4 regions of the Streptomyces solitudinis genome follow, and region 3 is predicted to be linked to each of the others. Evidence: riboswitches for the same ligand, from Rfam matches in the RefSeq annotation. Region 3 holds a riboswitch; each other region holds the start of a gene.
What was found. Region 3 has a riboswitch for cyclic di-AMP ahead of V1J52_RS09640 (transglycosylase family protein). Riboswitches for the same ligand answer to the same signal wherever they lie in the genome.

Region 1: it holds a riboswitch for cyclic di-AMP, as region 3 does, so the genes downstream of both, V1J52_RS14730 (LysM peptidoglycan-binding domain-containing protein) here and V1J52_RS09640 (transglycosylase family protein) in region 3, are expected to answer to the same signal.
Region 2: it holds a riboswitch for cyclic di-AMP, as region 3 does, so the genes downstream of both, V1J52_RS16560 (M23 family metallopeptidase) here and V1J52_RS09640 (transglycosylase family protein) in region 3, are expected to answer to the same signal.
Region 4: it holds a riboswitch for cyclic di-AMP, as region 3 does, so the genes downstream of both, V1J52_RS00785 (LysM peptidoglycan-binding domain-containing protein) here and V1J52_RS09640 (transglycosylase family protein) in region 3, are expected to answer to the same signal.

What each region holds. Positions count from the first base shown of each region.
Region 1 covers NZ_JAZDCW010000005.1:133,982-138,846, forward strand. The annotation lists gene V1J52_RS14725 (transglycosylase family protein) at 18-1,064, shown strand; cyclic di-AMP (ydaO/yuaA leader) riboswitch at 1,314-1,467, shown strand; gene V1J52_RS14730 (LysM peptidoglycan-binding domain-containing protein) at 1,472-2,119, shown strand; gene eno (phosphopyruvate hydratase) at 2,342-3,622, shown strand; gene V1J52_RS14740 (FtsB family cell division protein) at 3,783-4,271, shown strand; gene V1J52_RS14745 (DUF501 domain-containing protein) at 4,330-4,865, shown strand, end outside.
Region 2 covers NZ_JAZDCW010000006.1:21,370-26,234, forward strand. The annotation lists gene V1J52_RS16555 (DNA cytosine methyltransferase) at 1-123, opposite strand, end outside; gene V1J52_RS16560 (M23 family metallopeptidase) at 609-1,628, opposite strand; cyclic di-AMP (ydaO/yuaA leader) riboswitch at 1,640-1,771, opposite strand; gene V1J52_RS16565 (PP2C family protein-serine/threonine phosphatase) at 2,013-3,254, opposite strand; gene V1J52_RS16570 (DedA family protein) at 3,490-4,236, opposite strand; gene V1J52_RS16575 (Sec-independent protein translocase family protein) at 4,363-4,653, opposite strand.
Region 3 covers NZ_JAZDCW010000003.1:483,530-488,394, forward strand. The annotation lists gene V1J52_RS09635 (alkaline phosphatase PhoX) at 1-395, opposite strand, end outside; gene V1J52_RS09640 (transglycosylase family protein) at 629-2,026, opposite strand; cyclic di-AMP (ydaO/yuaA leader) riboswitch at 2,029-2,214, opposite strand; gene V1J52_RS09645 (nitrite reductase small subunit NirD) at 2,651-3,016, opposite strand; gene nirB (nitrite reductase large subunit NirB) at 3,013-4,865, opposite strand, start outside.
Region 4 covers NZ_JAZDCW010000001.1:199,387-204,251, reverse strand. The annotation lists gene V1J52_RS00790 (AfsR/SARP family transcriptional regulator) at 1-1,488, opposite strand, end outside; cyclic di-AMP (ydaO/yuaA leader) riboswitch at 2,063-2,238, shown strand; gene V1J52_RS00785 (LysM peptidoglycan-binding domain-containing protein) at 2,242-3,015, shown strand; gene V1J52_RS00780 (sodium:solute symporter family protein) at 3,366-4,865, shown strand, end outside.

The DNA.
Region 1 (4,865 bases), on a different contig from region 3:
TTCTCGTCACCGCGGGGGTGACCGGAGCGGGGTTCGCCCTGCCGCTGCTCGCCACCGTCAGCGCCCAGGCCGCCGAGGGGACGGTGTGGGACCGCGTCGCCGAGTGCGAGAGCGGCGGCACGTGGAGCGCCAACGCGGGCAACGGCTACTACGGCGGTTTCCAGCTCACCCTGGACACCTGGAAGCAGCACGGCGGCACCGAGCACGCCGAGCGCCCCGACCTCGCCAGCCGGGGCCAGCAGATCGCGGTGGCCGAGGCGATGCTCGCGGCCGAGGGCCCGGACGCCTGGCCCGCCTGCGCCGTCTCCAGCGGCCTGACGGCACAGGCCAACGGCGTTCCGGACACGTCCACGACGCCGCAGGCGCGGGGGTCCGCGCAGGAGGCGGAGCAGCGCTCCGGCGGCGCCGCGGCGAGCCCGTCACCGGACGCGCGGCCCGGCACGCTGTCCGCCTCCCCCACCCCCGAGGCGGACACCGGCGCGCGCGGGGACGGCGGGCAGCGGCGCGCGGCGGGCGGCGACGCCTCCGGCCCGGACACCCGGGACCGCTCCACCCCCGGGAGCGGGACGGCCGGGAGCGCGACGGCCCAGGACAGCGCGGCCCGGGACGGTGCCGCGGCCCGGGACGGTGCCGCGGCCCGGGACGGACACACCGCGCAGGACGGCGCCACCCCCGGCCCGTCCGCACCGCGTGGCACCGGCGAGGAGGCCGCGGGCGCGCCGGAGGGGCGCGCCGAGAGCGGCGGACGGCACCGGGGCGCGCCCGACCCGCAGGAGGCGGCGGCCGGTGCCGCCGAGCGCTCGGACCGCTCCGGGGGCCGCCACGCGGCGTCCGCACGCCCCGGCGAGGCGGCCGCGCCCGGGGGGACGACCGCGTCCGGCGCCTACGAGGTGGCGCCCGGTGACTCCCTGTCGGGCATCGCCGCCCAGCACGAGCTGACCGGCGGCTGGCCCGCGCTGTACGAGGCGAACGCCTCCGTCGTCGGCGGCGACCCGGACCTGATCCTGCCCGGTCAGACGCTCGAACTGGCCGACCCGGAGGCGGAGTCGGTCCCCGGGGAGTGACGCGGCGTCACCCGTCCGCACGTAGTGTGACGATGATCACATTCACGTCCCGGCGTGTCCGGTTCGCCACACACCGTCACGTCGTGCGTCACCTGCGGCAATAGAGCCGTCTACGCGTCAAATCACCCCAAGGGCGACGCTTCAGGGGTGATTGATCCGATTATTGCGGTGTGCTTACCGTCACATCGCCCGCTTCCGCGGGCCCGGCGGCCGCCACGCCGAATCCTGCCGGCGGTTACCGGGAACGTCGTCGCGTCAGCGCCGCCGGCAGGAGCGGGGGAACCAGGTAAGCGCCGCTCCGGCGGCTAGGGGTGAAGTCCGCGGCGGGCGCGCTCGCGGCGGACCGGGCCACTCACAGCCCGAACCCGACAGCTCACCTCGCAGGCGTCCGGTGAGAAGGATCTTCCATGCTGTCTTCCCGACTGGCTTCCCGCAAGAACCGCAACCGCCAGCCCGCCGTCGTCCGCATCGCCGCCTCGCTCGCCGGGTTCGCGGGCGCCACCGTCGGCGGCTCGGTGGCCGGCGCGGGCAGCGCGCAGGCCGCCTCCGTCGACACCTGGGACCGCGTCGCCGACTGCGAGTCGAGCGGCAACTGGGCCATCAACACCGGCAACGGCTACTACGGCGGGCTCCAGTTCAAGCAGTCGAGCTGGGAGGCGGCCGGCGGGCTGCGGTACGCGCCCCGCGCCGACCTCGCCACCAAGGACCAGCAGATCGCCACCGCCGAGCGACTCCTGGCCATGCAGGGCCCCGGCGCCTGGGGCTGCGCCGACGAGGGCGGCCTCACCTCCGGCGGACCCGCCGCCTCCGTCGACACCCAGGGCGCGGCCCCACAGCCCCAGCAGCGCGCCGCCCAGCCCCAGCCGCAACCGCAGCCGCAACCCGCCCAGCCGGCCCACTCCGGCCAGGGCGTCCACGTCGTGCGGCCCGGCGACACCCTCGCCGACATCGCCGCCGCCAACGGCACGACGTGGCAGGAGCTGTACGCCGCCAACCGCGACGTCGTCGGCGCCGACCCGGACCTGATCTTCCCCGGTCAGCGGCTCACCGTGTGAGCCGGGCGCCCCGCCGTACGGGACGGCCGCCCTACCGTCCCGTACGGCGAGACGCCGCTCCTCGCCGCCCGGTTTCTTCCCCGTTTGAACAAACCCGTCGTACCGCGCCGACCTGCGGCTTCACGAGATGTTCCGTCCCCGGACCCGGCCCGCGGCCCCCGCGCGGGGCCGCGGACCGTTAGGCTCTCGCCCAGGAAGCCCGACCACATGAAGGAGAACCTCGTGCCGTCCATCGACGTCGTCGTAGCCCGCGAGATCCTCGACTCGCGAGGCAATCCCACGGTCGAGGTCGAGGTCGGCCTCGACGACAGCAGCACCGGCCGCGCGGCCGTGCCCTCCGGCGCCTCCACCGGCGCCTTCGAGGCGCTGGAACTGCGCGACGGCGACAAGAACCGCTACGGCGGCAAGGGCGTCGAGAAGGCCGTGCTGGCCGTCATCGAGCAGATCGGCCCCGAGCTGGTCGGCTACGACGCCACCGAGCAGCGCCTCATCGACCAGGCCATGCTCGACCTGGACGCCACCGCGGACAAGTCCTCGCTGGGCGCCAACGCCATCCTGGGCGTCTCCCTGGCCGTCGCGCACGCCGCCTCCGAGGCGTCCGACCTGCCGCTGTTCCGCTACCTCGGCGGCCCGAACGCGCACCTGCTGCCGGTGCCGATGATGAACATCCTCAACGGCGGCTCCCACGCGGACTCCAACGTCGACATCCAGGAGTTCATGATCGCCCCCGTCGGCGCGGAGTCCTTCTCCGAGGCGCTGCGCTGGGGCACCGAGACCTACCACGCGCTGAAGGGCGTCCTCAAGGAGCGCGGCCTGTCCACCGGCCTGGGCGACGAGGGCGGCTTCGCGCCGAACCTCGGCTCCAACCGGGAGGCGCTGGACCTCATCCTGGAGGCCATCGAGAAGGCGGGCTACGCCCCGGGCCGCGACATCGCGCTCGCCCTGGACGTCGCCGCCTCCGAGTTCTACAAGGAGGGCTCCTACGCCTTCGAGGGCCAGTCCCGCACCGCCACCCAGATGACCGCCTACTACGGCGAACTCGTCGACGCCTACCCGCTGGTCTCCATCGAGGACCCGCTGTACGAGGACGACTGGGAAGGCTGGCAGACCATCACCGAGCAGCTCGGTGAGAAGGTCCAGCTCGTCGGCGACGACCTGTTCGTCACCAACCCCGAGCGCCTCCAGCGCGGCATCGACGACAAGGCGGCCAACGCCCTCCTGGTGAAGGTCAACCAGATCGGCTCGCTCACCGAGACCCTCGACGCCGTCGAGCTGGCCCAGCGCAACGGCTTCAAGTGCATGATGTCGCACCGCTCCGGCGAGACCGAGGACGTCACCATCGCCGACCTCGCCGTCGCCACCAACTGCGGCCAGATCAAGACCGGCGCCCCGGCCCGCTCCGAGCGCGTCGCCAAGTACAACCAGCTCCTGCGCATCGAGGAGATCCTGGACGACGCCGCCGTCTACGCCGGCCGCAGCGCCTTCCCGCGCTTCAAGGGCTGATCCCCGCGGGCGCCCGCGCGGCGCCCCGGCGGCGGCCCGTCCGCCCGTCGCACCGCCGTCCCGGCCCCGCGGTCCCGTACCGTGTGGCCGGGACGACCGGCACCGCCCCGGCGCGCGGCCGTCCCGGCAGCAGACCAGGAGCGGGCGAGAGGGAGGCGACGTGGCCGCGGAACGGGAACGGTCCTCCACCGCGACCCGGCTCAGGGCGCTCGGTGAGGAGGCCGCGCAGCGCGTCTACCGCGCGCAGGACCGGCGGCTGCTCCGCGCCCCGCGCCGCGGCCGGCTCACCGGGCGGGCGGCGCTGCTGGCGCTCGTCGTCTGCTCGCTGGTCGTCGCACTGGCCTACCCGACGCGGCAGTACGTCTCGCAGCGCGCGGAGATCGCCGAGCAGCGCCGCCAGGCCGCCGAGTACCGGCAGCGCGTCGCGGAGCTGCGCGAACTGAAGGCCCGCCTCCAGGACGCCGCGTACGTCGAACAGCTCGCCCGCGAGCACCTGCACTACGTGCGGCCGGGCGAGCGCGGCTACACCGTCCGGGACGGCACCGCCGAGCCGCGCCGTCCCGCCGACCGCGACAGCAGCGACCGCGCCTGGTACCGCAACCTGTTCGACGGCCTCGACCGGGCGGACGGCGCCGGCGCCGACCGCTGAACCCCGCCGCCAGCCGGCCGCTGGACCTCACAGACGAACCGGAAGACACCTCCCCCGCATGGACACTCCGCCGCCCCCGACCGAACCCACTCCGCCCACCGACGCGGACGTCGCCGCCTTCCGGGCCCAGCTCGGACGGCCCCCGCGCGGCCTGCGGGCCATCGCGCACCGCTGCCCCTGCGGACAGCCCGACGTGGTCGAGACGGCGCCGCGCCTGGAGGACGGCACCCCGTTCCCCACCACGTACTACCTGACCTGCCCCCGGGCCGCCTCCGCGATCGGCACGCTGGAGGCGGACGGCGTGATGCGGGAGATGACCGAGCGGCTCGGGCGGGACGCGGACCTGGCCGCCGCCTACCGCGCGGCGCACGAGGACTACCTCGCCCGCCGCGACGCCATCGGCGTGCTGGAGGGCTTCCCCAGCGCGGGCGGCATGCCCGACCGGGTCAAGTGCCTGCACGTCCTGGTCGCCCACGCGCTCGCCGCCGGGCCGGGCGTCAACCCGCTGGGGGACGAGGCGCTGGCGATGCTGCCCGAGTGGTGGCGCAAGGGCTCCTGCGTGCCGGACACCGCCCCGCCCGGCTCCGGCCCGGG
Region 2 (4,865 bases), on a different contig from region 3:
CGCGCTGCCGTCGATCTCGATCAGTGCGAGGTGCTGGAATCCTGCCTGGTGCAGCCCTACGGCCTGCCCTCCGGCACCGGCACAGATCTCCACTGAGGTCAGCGTTGAGTCCGTGCTGCTCATGCACCCTCCTTGCGGGTTTTGCCAGCGGACGCCGGTCTACGTCCACAGTTACAGAGGGTGACACCGGCCACTGACACTGCTGTGGTCCCTCGTGTCCACCGTCGCCTCATGCAGCGCTTTCAGCCCCCTGTGGCTTAGCACGGAAGTCTCTCCCGAGTGCGTCGGCCGCCCTCGGAACGCGGTCAGTGACCGCGGCGCTGTCCACCTGTGAGGCTACTCGGCGAGAAGGCGTGCCCGGGGCCGGGGGCGGGGAAGACCGGGGCGCCGCGCGGACTCCACGGCTGCCGGCGGTCGGCTCCTCGTCTCACGTCTCCCGGCGCGGCGGGCGTCCGAGGTGGGGCGCGTTCCGGGTGGGGGCGGGGCGTCGGGTGGTGGCGTGAGCGCGGGGCGGGGGCGGGCAGGCCGACGGCCCTGGTGTCGGGGGGTGGGTCACCAGGGCCGCCGGGGTCGGTGACCGGCCGGGCAGCGTCCCCGGCCGGTCGGCGTCAGATGTTCTGGCCCTTGGACCGCAGCCAGGTGAGCGGGTCGACCGGGTCGCCGCCGCCGGGGCGGACCTCCATGTGGAGGTGCGGCCCGGAGGAGTTGCCGGTGGAGCCGACGCGTCCGATGACGTCGCCGGTGGTGACCTGGCCGCTGGTGCGCGTCATCGAGGACAGGTGGCAGTACCAGACCTCGGTGCCGTCCGCCAGCTCCAGCACGATGCGGTAGCCGTAGGAGCCGGCCCAGCCCGCCTCCTTGATGGTGCCGGTGTGGACGGCCTTCAGCGGGGTGCCGGTGGGCGCGGCGAAGTCCTGGCCGGTGTGGTTGCTGGCCCACATCGCACCGGAGTCGCCGAAGCTGGACGTCAGCTGGTAGCCGCTGAGCGGGAGGGTGTAGCTGGCGGCGAGCTTGCGCAGCCGCTCCTCCTCCGCCTTGCGCTGGCGCTCCTCCTCCAGCTTGCGCTGGCGCTCCTCCTCCGCCTTCCGCTCGGCCTCGGCCGTTTCGGCGGCGGCGTCGGCGGCCTCGGACGCGGCGGCGGCCTCCGCGGCCTCGCGCACCTCGCGCTCGGCGGCGGACTGCTGGTGGTCGGCCTGCTGGAGGATGCGGGCGCGCAGCGCCTCACCGGCGTCGGTCTGCCCGGCGGCGGTGTCCTCGGCGGTCAGCGCGGCCTGGGTGAGCGGCGCGGCGACGGGCTCGGGGGCGGCCTCGGCGGCCTCACCGAGCAGGGCCTCGGCGACGGGTATGTCCCCGGCGAGGGTGGCCAGGTCCGGCACGGACAGCGGGGCCTTCGTCTTGGCCTGCGCGGTGGCCATGCCACCCGCGCCGATCGCGGCGACCATGCCGACGCCGAGGACGGCGCCGCTGCGTGCCATGCCGGAGCGCTGCTTGGCCACGCGGTGGCGTCCGCGCACGGGGCGCACGGTCTCTTCGGTGGGGTTCCACTCGTTCCACGTGTCCCCGGCGGACGGCCCGTAGACCTCGTACTGGGCGTGCGGAACCTCGGGGGCAGACCTGCTCGACGCCACGGAGGCGTTCTCCTTTCCTTCCTTCTCGCCTACCGGGTTAGCTGACGGGTTCGGAGCAGGAAGGTCTCCTACGGGCCCGGAGGCCCGATTCACCCCAAGGAAGTGGTTCCCCGGTTCCTTCGGTGCGTTGGTGCAGTTGTGGTGCAGCTGTGTTTGCCCGTTGACGCACCGTCAGGATTCGGCCAAGGCGCACGGTGCCGCCATGGTGGCGGCGGTGACGACCGCGCTGCGTTATCGAACGTTAATAGACGACGGGCTCATATTCCAAGCCCTGACGGGAACAAGACCCCGCCGCCACCAGGATGTTCGCCGCACGCGAGGACGAACCCGGGCATTCGGCCCGAGGAAAGGGTTGCCCTTCCGGGCCAGATCGTGGCCAAGTTGTCATCTGAGGCGTTCCGCGTCGTCACGGAAGGTGACGGCTAGCAGGGCCAGGTCGTCGGTCGGCCCGTCCTCCGTGTAGGCGGCCAGGTCCGCCAGCAGCGCGTCCAGCAGCTTCTCCGGGCCGGAACCCGACCAGCCGCCTACCCGGAGCCGCCGGGGCAGGTCGTAGAAGACGCCGCGCGGATCGCGGGCCTCCGTGAGCCCGTCGGTGTGGATGAGCAGCGTGGCGTCGTGCGGGAAGACGGTCTCGTGCGCCACGGCGTCCTCACCGTCCCGTGCGGGCAGGTCGGCGAGCCCCAGCGGCAGCGCCGGGCACGGCGGCTCCAGCAGGCGGACGCCGCCGTCCGCTGTGAGCAGCACCGGCGGCGGGTGGCCCCGGTTGACCAGGCGGAGCCGACCGTCGTCCGACACCTCGGCGAGCACGGCGGTGGTGAACCCCTCGCGTTCGTCGAGCGTGCCCTCCCGGCGGCGTCCCTCCCGTTCCAGGGCACGGTCCAGCCGGACGGCGACCGCCTCCAGGGAGGGCTCCCGTTCGGCGGCCTCGCGGAAGGCGCCGAGCACGATGGCGACGGCGCTGACCGCGTCCAGGCCCTTGCCGCGCACGTCACCCACGAGCAGCCGTACGCCGTGCGGGGTGTCCTGCACCGCGTAGAGGTCGCCGCCGATGCTGGCCTCGGTGTGGGCGGCCTGGTAGCGGGCGGCGATCTCCAGCGGGCCGAGCCGCCGCTCGGGCGGTGGCAGCAGCGCGACCTGGGCGGCCTCGGCGACGTCGCGGGCGGAGGCCAGTTGCGCCGCGCCCCGGCGCACGACACGGTTCAGTCCCACGGCCAGGAGGGCCACGGTGGCGACGGTGGTCGCCCGGAGCACCCCCTCGAACAGGGCGAGGCTCTCGCGCACGTGGACGAGCCAGATGAACGTCGCGGAGGCGAGCAGCCCGGTGAGGGCCGTGGCCCGGGTGGAGTAGAGCGGGGCCGCGACCAGCGGTGCGGCGGCGAAGGCGGCCCCGAAGACGATGTCGGCCGGATAGACGTACTGCGAGACGGTGGCGGCGGCCAGCAGGGCGGGGGGCAGCAGCAGGGCGATCCGCCGGGCGGCGCCGGGCTCCTCCAGCCCGCCGGACGCCCGTCCGCCGGGCGTGTGCGCGGGACCGGACGCCCGCGCGGGACCGGACGCACCCGGCGGGCGGGCGCCCGCCGTCTCCCGGGGCGCCGCCCGCGTCCGCCACCGTGCTCGCCTGCCCACGCGTCCACTGTGGCCGCCCTGCCGCGCACCGGGCGACCCGGGCCGGGCCATTCGGCGCAAGGCCCCCGCGCGCCCGGCAGCCGCCCGCGCGGGGGCGGGACGCGCGCAGGCCCGGAGCCGGGTGGCTCCGGGCCTGCGCGACGGCGGGCTGGGGCGGCGGCCGCCGGCCCGCCCCGCCGTGGGACGGACGCCGTGGGACGGGGCGGGCCGTGCGCCTGACGGCGACCGCGGACGGTCAGCGGCGGGCGTGGCGGCCGCGGCCGCGCGGCGCGGGCGACGGCGCCGGGGCGGCCGGACGGCCTGCGGCCGGGCCGTCGGCCTCGGACAGCGCCTCGACGACCTCCTGGGCCGCGTTGCGCTTGCCCTCCCGCCGGGCCCGCCAGAACTCGATGATGATGGGGACGACGGACAGGAACACGATGCCGATCAGGATCGGCTCGATGTTGTCGCGGACGAAGGCGATCTGGCCCAGCAGCGCGCCGAGCAGCGTCACGCCCGCGCCCCACAGCACGCCGCCGATGATGTTGTAGGTGACGAACGTGCGGTACGTCATGTTGCTGACGCCCGCGATGATCGGGGTGAACGTCCGCACGATGGGCACGAAGCGGGCGAGGACGAGCGACTTCGGGCCGTGCTTCTCGAAGAACTCGTGCGCCTTGGCGACGTTCTCCTGTTTGAAGAATCGGGAGTCGGGCCGCCGGAACAGCGCGGGGCCGACCTTCCGCCCGAACAGGTAACCGACCTGGTCGCCCGCCACGGCGGCGATCACGATCAGGACGCACACGAGCCACAGCGGGTAGTGCAGGTACTGGTCGGTGGCGACGAGCAGGCCGGTGGTGAACAGGAGGGAGTCGCCGGGCAGGAAGAACCCGATCAGCAGGCCGGACTCCGCGAAGACGATGGCGAGGATGCCCAGCAGGCCGAACGTGGCGATCAGGTAGTCGGGGTCGAGCCAGCTCGGTCCGAGCGCGAGTGGAGTCACTGATCAGTTTCCTCGGTCAGAGCGCGCGTACGCGCCGGGGTACGGGGGGCGGGAGGCGGCACGCGCGGGGCAGCCGCCGCCCCGGGCCTCCCGGCGGCCGGTACCGTGCTTGCGCGGCGGCGGGTGTCAGGCGGTGGGCCGCTGCTCGGCCTTCCCTCCGACGGGCTCCGTCGCGGCGACGGTGGCCGGCGGCGCGGTGGCCTTGGCGGGCCCGGTGGCGGTTCCGGGGGACGCGGGGGTCTTGGGGGCAACGGACGGGACGGCCGCGTCGTTCCGCGTCGCCCGGCCCTCGGCCTTGCGGACGCGTGCGGAGTGGCCGAGGCCGCGGGCGAGGACGGGCGGCTTCTGCGGACCGCGCGCCGGGGGCGCGACGGCGAGCAGCAGCAGGTGCGACGACGACCGTGTGGTGGCCAGCACTGCCGCCCCCTTTCCCAGCGGGCCCGCGCCTTTCGGCGGGCATCGGCATCCACTATGCCCCAAGCCCCCGGCGGCCGGGCTCCCCGCCCCGTCCCCGGGGCCCTTCCCGGCTGTTCCTTACCGGGACATGCCCCCGGGGGGCCTCCCCCGTGCGGCCCCGGCGGTCCGCCCCGGTCCGCCGCGCGGGGGCCGGGCGCGACACCCCGCGCGCG
Region 3 (4,865 bases):
GCGCAGTTCTGCCGGGTGCCGGACAGGATGCGGTAGGCGCCGGTGACCGAGCCCGAGGAGTTGAAGCGGACCGCGCTCGCGCCTCCGCCGGGGTTGACCTCGGAGTTGGAGACGTAGATCCAGCCGCTCCCGGAGGGGAAGCAGGCCCCGCCGTCCGGTGCGCGGTGCCAGGTGTAGGACGTGCCGCCCACCTGCTGTCCGGAGCGGGCGATGATCCGGCTGGTGAAACCGGAGGGGAGCCGGATGCCGCGTGCGTCGGGGGAGCCGAGCGGACCGTAGGGGCTCGGGCCCGGCTGGGCGGGGGCGGCGTGGGTGGCGCCGTGCATCAGGGTGCCGCCGAAGGCTGCGGCCGAGCCGCTCACCACGGCTCCGCGCAGGAAGGTGCGACGTTCCACGGGTTACCTCACCGGAGTCGTCGAGGCTCCGGCGCCGGCGGCGCCGGAGTACAACGCGCAGGACGCTAGGGGCGTCACATGGCGTCAGTGGCACGGGCGCGGCAATACCGGCCCACGACGACGTGAACCGGCCGTGCCGGGAGGAGTCTCGGCACGGCCGGTCGGGGTGCGGTTCCCCGTGGCGGGCGCCCCCTGTGCGGGGGCACGCGCGCGGGGCGCGGTGGGGCGGAACGTCAGATGGAGACGCCCTTGCCCCGCAGGTAGGCCAGCGGGTCGATGTCCGAGCCGTAGCCGGAACCGGTGCGGACCTCGAAGTGCAGGTGCGGGCCGGTGCTGTTGCCGGTGGAGCCCACCAGGCCGATCTGCTGGCCGCCGCCCACGCTCTGGCCGGTCGAGACGGTGATGGAGGACAGGTGCGCGTACTGGGTGTAGCGGCCGTCCTCGTGCCGGATGACGATCTGGTTCCCGTAGGAACCGCCCCAGCCCGCGGAGACCACGGTGCCGGCGCCGACGGACTTCACCGGGGTGCCGGTCCCGGCGGAGAAGTCCACGCCGGTGTGGTAGCCGCTGGACCACGCCGAGCCGGAGGCCCGGTAGGCGGTGCTCGGGGCGGCGTCGACCGGGCGGACGAAGCCGGAGGCCGCGGGCGCGGGCTCGGCGGGCTTCTCGGCCTGCGGCTTCGGCTGCGGGGCCTTGGGTGCGGCGGCCTTGTCGGCCTTCTCCTCGGCCTTGGGCTTCCCGGCCTCGGGCTGGGCCTTCGGCTCGGCCTTCTTCTCGGTCTTCTTCTCGGCCTCGGGCGCGGGCTCGGGCTTGTCGGCCTTGGGCGCGGCCTTCGGCTGCGCGGCCTTGCTGGGCTTGTCGGCCTTGGGCGCGGCGGTGGCCCCGTCCGTGTCCAGGCTCAGCCGCTGGCCGGGGAAGATCAGGTCCGGGTCCTGGCCGACGACGTCGCGGTTGGCGGAGTAGACGGCCTGCCAGCCGCCGTCCACCTGCTTGACCGTGGCGATGCCGAAGAGGGTGTCGCCGCTGGTGACGGTGTAGTCCTGCCCGGCGTCCTTCTCGGCCTTCTCGGCCTTCTTCTCCGGCTTCTGGGCCGTGGCGGCCTTGCTGGGCTTGTCGGCCTTCGTCCCGGCGGCCTCCGGCTTCGGCCCGGCCTGCTCGGCCGGGGCCTTGCCGGCCTTCTCCGGCTTGTCGGCCTTCTCGGCGGCGGGCTTCCCGCCGGACTCACCGGCCGGGTCGATGGCCGGGGCGGCGGAGCCCTTGGCCAGTCCGGCGCGCGGACCGCACACCGGCCAGGCGCCGGGGCCCTGCATCTCCAGCAGCCGCTCGGCGGCGGCGATCTGCTGGTCCTTGGTGGCCAGGTCCGCCCGTGCGGCGTACTGGGTGCCGCCGGCGGCCTCCCAGCTGGACTGCTGGAACTGGAGGCCGCCGTAGAAGCCGTTGCCGGTGTTGATGGACCAGTTGCCGGAGCTCTCGCACTCGGCGACCTTGTCCCACACGGAGACGGGGGCGGCGTTCGCGGCACCCGCGGCGAGCGGGACGGTGACGCCTCCCGCAGTGACCACGAGGGAGACCCGGGCGACCTGACGGGATATCAGCGGTGTGCGCGGACGGCGGTGGCGACCACGAGACATAGGTGTGTCCTCTCCTACGCCTGCGAGGTGAGCTGTCGGATTCGGGCCGGAGCAGCCCGGCCACTTCCCGTAGCGCCGGAGCGCTGCGGGGCGTGGCTTCACCCCTAGCCGTACCGGTACGGATACACGGCACGGCGCTTACCTGGTTCCCCCGCTCCTGCCGCCTGGACTGCTGGCTGTTCCCCCAGCCGGGCGGCAGGATTCGGCGTCCCGGCGGTAGGGCCACGCATCCGATGCGTGGCGGAGGAACCGTAGGCACAAGCATTTGCAGGAGACAAGCAGCGGACCTGTGGACGTTCCTCCGATCCCTCCCGCACCGGCCGTCGCAGCCACGGTCCGCACCGGTGCCGATTCCGAGCGTAAGAGGACGGATCTTGTGGAATGTCCGAAAACCCCTGGTCAGGGGCGAATCTGACGGAGCGCGAACGACGGCGCCACCCGGTGCCATTGCACCGGGTGGCGCCCTTGTGAGTCCGGTCACCCGGAGGGGCGGCCCCGCCTTTACATCACCGCAAAGCAGACACCCGTCCGGATGATGGAATGTCAGGCTCCGCTTGTCGCCTGCCGTTGATGTCGGGCCTTCTGTCCGTTTGGTCGCTTATGCGGTGCCGCTCCGGGCCCCCGTCAGCGGGTGCGGGCCGGGTACACCGGCACGGTGACCGCGTCCTCGTCCAGGCAGCGCCCCGTGGCCAGGTCGAAGCGCTGCTTGAGCAGCGGCGATGCCACGAACGGGCGCCCCCGCGCGGAGCCCAGCAGCCCGCGCGAGAGGACGTAGGCACCGGTGAACGGGTCACGGTTGGCGATCACGTGCACGGTCCCCGCCCGGTCCAGGAAGACGGCGGCCTGCCCGCCGTCCGGCAGCAGCGCCGCCACGCCGCGGCCCGGGGTGAGGTCGGCCAGGTCGCACAGCCGCACCCAGCCCCGCCCGGCCCGGACCTCCACCCGGGTCAGGGTCCGCGCCGCGGTCGGGGCGTCCATCACGTCGGTCATCGGGTCTGCGCTCCTTCGAGGGTGCGGACGGGCAGGTCGGGGCCCGCCAGGATGTCCAGATCGGGCTTGAGCTGGTCCCGTTCGGGCACGAACCGCACCGACGGGTCGGGGGCGTCCGGGGCGTTGACGAACGACACGAAGCGGCGCAGCCGGTCCGGGTCGTCCAGCGTCTGGGCCCACTCGTCGCGGTACCCGGCCACGTGCCCGGCCATCATCGCCTCCAGTTCGGCGCAGATGCCCAGCGAGTCGTGCACCACCACGTCGCGCACGTGGGCCAGCCCGCCCTCGATGCGCTCCAGCCACACCGAGGTGCGTTCGAGTCGGTCGGCCGTGCGGATGTAGAACATCAGGAACCGGTCGATGAGCCGGACGAGTCCGGCGTCCGAGAGGTCCTGGGCGAGCAGGTCGGCGTGGCGCGGCGTGGCGCCGCCGTTGCCGCCGACGTACAGGTTCCAGCCACCGGCGGTGGCGATGACGCCGAAGTCCTTGCTCTGCGCCTCGGCGCACTCCCGCTGGCACCCGGAGACGGCCGACTTGAGCTTGTGCGGTGCGCGCAGCCCCCGGTAGCGCAGTTCCAGGTCGATGGCCATCCGCACCGAGTCCTGCACGCCGTAGCGGCACCACGTCTCCCCGACGCAGGACTTCACCGTGCGCAGCGCCTTGCCGTAGGCGTGGCCCGACTCGAACCCCGCGTCCACCAGCCGGGTCCAGATCATCGGGAGCTGGTCCACCCGGGCGCCGAACAGGTCGATGCGCTGCCCGCCGGTGATCTTCGTGTAGAGACCGAAGTCCCGGGCCACCTCGCCGATGACGATCAGCTTCTCCGGGGTGATCTCGCCCCCGGGCACCCGGGGCACCACCGAGTAGGAGCCGTTCTTCTGGAGGTTGGCGAGGAAGTGGTCGTTCGTGTCCTGGAGCGCGGCCTGCTCCCCGTCCAGTACGTAGCCGTCCGCGCCGATCACCGGGGCCAGGGAGGCGATGACCGAGGCCACGGCGGGCTTGCACACCTCGCAGCCCTCACCGCCGCGCGCCTCCGGCCGGCCGTGGCCGTCCAGCAGCTCCCGGAAGGAGGTCAGCCGCAGGGCGAGCACGATCTCGTACAGCTCCTGGCGGGTGTGGGCGAAGCAGCCGCACAGGCCGGGATCGACCTCGACGCCCTGGGCGGCCAGTTCGTCGTTCACGAGCTGCCCGAGCACCTTCACGCAGCTTCCGCACCCGGTACCGGCCTTGGTGCACTTCCTGACCTCCGGCACGGTGGTGCAGTGGTGCTCGGCGACCGCGCCGCGGATCGTGCCCTTGGTGACGTTGTGGCAACTGCACACCACCGCCTCGTCCGGCAGCGCCGCCGGACCGATCGCCGCGGGGGCGCCCGCCCCGGCGGGCAGCACCAGCGCCTCGGGGGCGACGGGCGGCACCGAGCCGGTCAGCGGGCGCAGCAGCCCGTACGCCTCCGCGTCCCCCACCAGGACGCCGCCCAGCAGCGTGCCGTCCCCGGCGACGACGAGTTTCTTGTAGACCCCGGAGCGGGAGTCGGCGTACACCACGTCGAGGCAGCCCTCGGCCGTGCCGTGCGCGTCCCCGAAGGAGGCCACGTCCACGCCGAGGAGCTTGAGCTTGGTGGAGGTGTCCGCGCCGGTGAAGCCGTCGCCGTCCGCCGCGGTGCCCGCGATGGCGGCGGCCGCCGTCTCGGCCATCTCGTAGCCGGGCGCCACCAGCCCGTACACCGTGCCGTCGGCGGCGCGGGCGCACTCACCGATCGCGTACACCGCCGGATCGCTGGTGCGGCAGTGCGCGTCCACGACGACGCCGCCGCGCTCCCCGACGTCCAGGCCGGCCTCGCGGGCGAGCT
Region 4 (4,865 bases), on a different contig from region 3:
GGCCGCCCAGTCCGCCACGCTCCAGCGGGGCCGCGAGGCGAGCCGGGTGGCGATGATGCGCAGCGCGAGCGGGAGCCGTCCGCACAGGGCCGCCAGTTCCTCCCAGTGGGCCTGGTCGCCGGGCTCCGCCGGGCGCCCGGAGACGGCCTTGATCAGGGCGACGGCGTCGGACGTCGTCAGCGCGTCCAGGTGCAGGTGCTGGGCGTGCGGGACGCCGGTGAGCACGGCCCGGCTGGTGACGACGGCCGCGCTGCCGGGCTCGGCCGGCAGCAGCGGGAGGACCTGGCGGGTGTGGACGGCGTTGTCGAGCACGAGGAGCGTGCGCCGCCCGGCCAGGAGTTCGTGGTAGAGCCGGGTGGCGGCCCCGGTGTCCGCGGGGATGTGCTCGGGGCTCACGCCGAGGGCGCCGAGCAGGACGTGCAGGGCGTCGACGGTCTCCAGCGGGGCGCGGTGCGGGTCGGCGCCGCGCAGGTCCACGTGGTGCAGCCCGCCGGGGAACCGGTCGGCGACCTCGCGGGCCGCGCGGACGGCGAGCGTGGACTTGCCGACGCCGCCGGGTCCGTCGATGAGGCAGACGGCGGGCGCGGAGGGCGCGCCCGTCAGCCGCTCGCGCAGCCGGGCCAGTTCGACGCCGCGGGCGACGAACGCGGCCGTCCCGGCGGGGAACGCCGCGCCGGGCGGCGGTCCGGCGGACGGCGCGGCGGCGGGCCCGGGGGCCGGGGAGGCGGCGTGGCCGGCCGGGGCGGGCGCGTGCAGGGCCGGGTCGGCCCGCAGGATCGCCCGTTCCAGCTCGCGCGTCTCGGGGCCGGGCTCGATGGCCAGTTCGTCGACCAGGTCCCGGCGGGCGTCCCGGTAGGCGGCGAGCGCCTCGGCGGTGCGGCCGCAGCGGTGCAGGGCCAGCATGAGCTGCCGGGTGAGGCGTTCGCGCAGCCGGTGGCGGCGGGCGGTGGCGCTCAGCTCGTCGACGACCAGTGCGTGGCGGCCGAGCGCGAGTTCCAGCTCGAAGCGTTCCTCGGCCGCGGTGAGGTGCAGCTCCTCCAGGCGGGGCCGCTCGTTGGTGCGCAGCGGGCTGTCGGTGAGGTCGGCCAGCGGGGTGCCGCGCCACAGCGACAGCGCCTCGCGCAGCAGGGCGGCGGCCTCCGCGGGGGCGGCGGAGGTCCTCTCCCGGGAGCGCAGCAGCAGCGCGCGGAAGCGGCCGAGGTCGGTCTCGTCGCGTTCGGCGGCGAGCAGGTAGCCGCCGGGCACGGTGCGGATGCGGTCGCCGGGCACCGCCTTGCGCAGTCGCATGACGTAGTTGCGCAGCGCGGTGCGGGCGTTGGCGGGCAGCCGTTCGCCCCACAGCTGGTCGGCCAGCTCCTCGGCGGGGACGGGGCGGCCCGGGTGCAGCACCAGCGCGGCGAGCAGCGTCCGCAGCATCGGCGCCGTGACGGGCAGGTGCTCGCCCCGCCCGTCCAGGGCGACGACGGGACCCAGGATGCGGAACTCCAACGGACACCTCCAGAGCCAACCGCGCCGGCCCGCGGCCGGGTCGGGTACGTACGCCGAGAGCGGATCGGCTGCGGGGGACTACAGCGGCACCGCAGACTCTACGCAATCGGCCGTGCGCACCGGTCATACGCCTGTGACGGGACGGTGGAGAACCGGCGCGTACCGGCGGGAGCCGGTCGGGAAACGGGCGAAAGCACACATGGCGCCCATACAGCCCAACAGGGAGCCTTTGCCGCTGGACTTCCGAAAACGGAAGGCTCCCCGCAGGACTGTGGCGGAGTTCACAGACCCGTATGCGAATGCAACATCATCACGACGGCACCGCAGCTGCGACACCGTCAGACCGGCGGTGGCGGGCCAAATTTGGCACCGGTCCGCGAGGCGCCCCTTTCCACCCGGTACGTCGCCGATCATCCTCTGGTGTCCGGCCGCGCCCCCCACCGGGCCGCACCGGGCGGCCCCGGCCCCGCCGTCTCCTTGTCGCAGCCTCGAACGCTGTGCTTACGTGTCCCCGCCACCGCACCTCATGGCGGGGGCCCTCCGACCGGGACGCCGAATCCTGCCGCCCGGACGGGGGTGACACCAGCCGTCGCGGCAGGAGCGGGGGAACCAGGTAAGCGCCGGACACGCACGTCGCGTGACCGGCTAGGGGTGAAGCCTGTCCCCGTTCGCATTTGCGCATCGGGGCATGGCCGGGCAGCTCCAGCCCGAATCCGACAGCTCACCTCGCAGGCGCAGGAGAGGAACCCACCCATGTCCCGTGGACGTCACAGCCGCCCGCGTCACCAGCTCGTTCTCCGGCACGTCTCCCGCGCCTCCGCGATCCTCGCCCTCGGCGGGGCCAGCGTGGCCGTGCCCCTCGCCACCGCGGGCAGCGCCGCCGCCGCTCCCGCCGCGGCCCCGGCCGCCGCGGTGGCCGCGGCCGCCCCCTCCCAGGCCGCACAGCAGTCCGCCGCCTCCCACACCGTGGCCTCCGGGGAGACCCTGCACGGCATCGCCGCCGCCCACGGCGTCGAGGGCGGCTGGGAAGCCCTCCACGAGGCCAACCGCGAGGTCATCGGAGCCGACCCGGACCTGATCCGGCCCGGCCAGGAACTGGTCCTCACCGCACCGGACGCCCGCGCGGACGAGGCCAGGGCCAGCCGCACGGCCGAGCGCACCGCCGCCCCCGCCGCCACCGCCGCCACCGCCGCCGCCAAGAGCTACCCGGACTCCCTCGACGGGTGGATCACCGAGGCCCTGGACATCATGGCGGCACACGGCATCCCCGGCTCCTACGACGGCATCCACCGCAACATCATGCGGGAGTCCAGCGGCAACCCGAACGCGATCAACAACTGGGACATCAACGCCCAGAACGGTGTCCCGTCCATCGGCCTGCTCCAGGTGATCAAGCCGACGTTCGACGCCTACCACGTGCCCGGCACCGTGAACAGCCAGTACGACCCGGTGGCCAACATCGTCGCCGCCTGCAACTACGCGGCCGACCGCTACGGCTCGATCGACAACGTCAACGGCCCCTACTGACGGGACCGCGCACCGCTGTACGGGCGGGCCGGTACCGGAGACCTCTCCGGTACCGGCCCGCCTTCGTGCGTACGGACGCGGGGCGCGGGCGAGGCGGAGGCGGGGGCGCACCGGCGGGTGTTGACGCGCCGGGGACACGGCGGTGTAATACCCGCTTGGCGTTCGAAACTGTTCGCTTGTGTTGTTTGCTGGTCGATTGAAGGAGTGGTGGTTCCGATGCGACGCACCCCACCCGGCGACCCTCCCGCCCACCACGCTCCCGCCCCGGCACCGGCGTCCCCCGCCGCGTGCCGCCGCCCCGAAACCCGGCGGCGGTGCCACGGGGCGGACGAACTCCCCACGAGAGAACCATGCCCCTCACACAACCGCTGACCGGCGGTGCGCCCCTCCTGGTCGCCCAGGACGCGCTGCGGCTCGACGCCAACGCCGTCGACTACGCGCTGCTCGCCCTCTACTTCGTCTTCGTCCTCGGCGTCGGCTACGTGGCCAGACGCTCGGTCTCCACGAGCCTGGACTTCTTCCTGTCCGGACGCTCGCTCCCGGCCTGGGTGACGGGCCTGGCGTTCATCGCCGCGAACCTCGGCGCGATCGAGATCATCGGCATGTCGGCCAACGGCGCCCAGTACGGCATGCCGACCATGCACTACTTCTGGATCGGCGCCATCCCGGCCATGCTCTTCCTGGGCCTGGTCATGATGCCGTTCTACTACGGCTCCAGGGTCCGCAGCGTGCCCGAGTTCATGCTGCGGCGGTTCGGGCCCGCCGCCCACCTGGTGAACGGCGTCAGCTTCGCCGCCGCCCAGGTCCTCATCGCGGGCGTCAACCTCTACCTGCTGGCCACCATCGTCAACGTGCTGCTCGGCTGGCCGCTGTGGACCTCCGTGCTCGCCGCCGCCGCGATCGTGCTGACCTACACCGCGCTCGGCGGCCTGTCGGCGGCCATCTACAACGAGGTGCTCCAGTTCTTCGTCATCGTGGCCGGACTCGTCCCGCTCACCATCGCCGGGCTCAACAAGGTCGGCGGCTGGGACGGGCTGGTCGACCGCGTCACCGACAGCCCCGGCGGAGCCGAACAGCTCACCGCCTGGCCGGGCACGCAGCTCACCGGCTTCGACTCCGAGCTGCTCAGCGTCATCGGCCTGGTCTTCGGCCTCGGCTTCGTGCTGTCCTTCGGGTACTGGACGACGAACTTCGTCGAGGTGCAGCGGGCGATGGCCTCCAAGTCCATGTCCGCGGCCAAGCGCACCCCGATCATCGGCGCCTTCCCCAAGCTGCTGATCCCGTTCGTCGTCATCGTCCCCGGCATGATCGCCGCCGTCTCCGTGCAGGAGCTGGCCGACTTCAAGCGCACGGGCGAGGGCGGCGTCGACTACAACGACGCCATCCTGCTGCTCATGCGCGACCTGCTGCCCAACGGCATCCTCGGCGTCGCCCTGGCCGGTCTGCTGGCCTCCTTCATGGCGGGCATGGCGGCCAACCTCAGCTCGTTCAACACCGTCTTCACCTACGACATCTGGCAGTCGTACATCGTGCGGAACAAGCCGGACGGCTACTACCTGCGCATGGGCCGCTGGGTCTCGGCGGGCGGCACGTTCGCCGCCGTCGGCACCGCGTTCATCGCCTCCGGCTACGCCAACCTGATGGACTACCTCCAGCAGCTGTTCTCGTTCTTCAACGCGCCGCTGTTCGCCACGTTCATCCTCGGCATGTTCTGGAAGCGCATGACCCCGGCGGCCGGCTGGCTGGGGCTCGTCGCGGGCACGGCCTCGGCCGTCGCGGTCTTCTGGCTCTCCGAGGCGGGCGTGCTGGAGCTGTCCGGGCAGGGCGCGAGCTTCGTCGGCGCGGGCGCG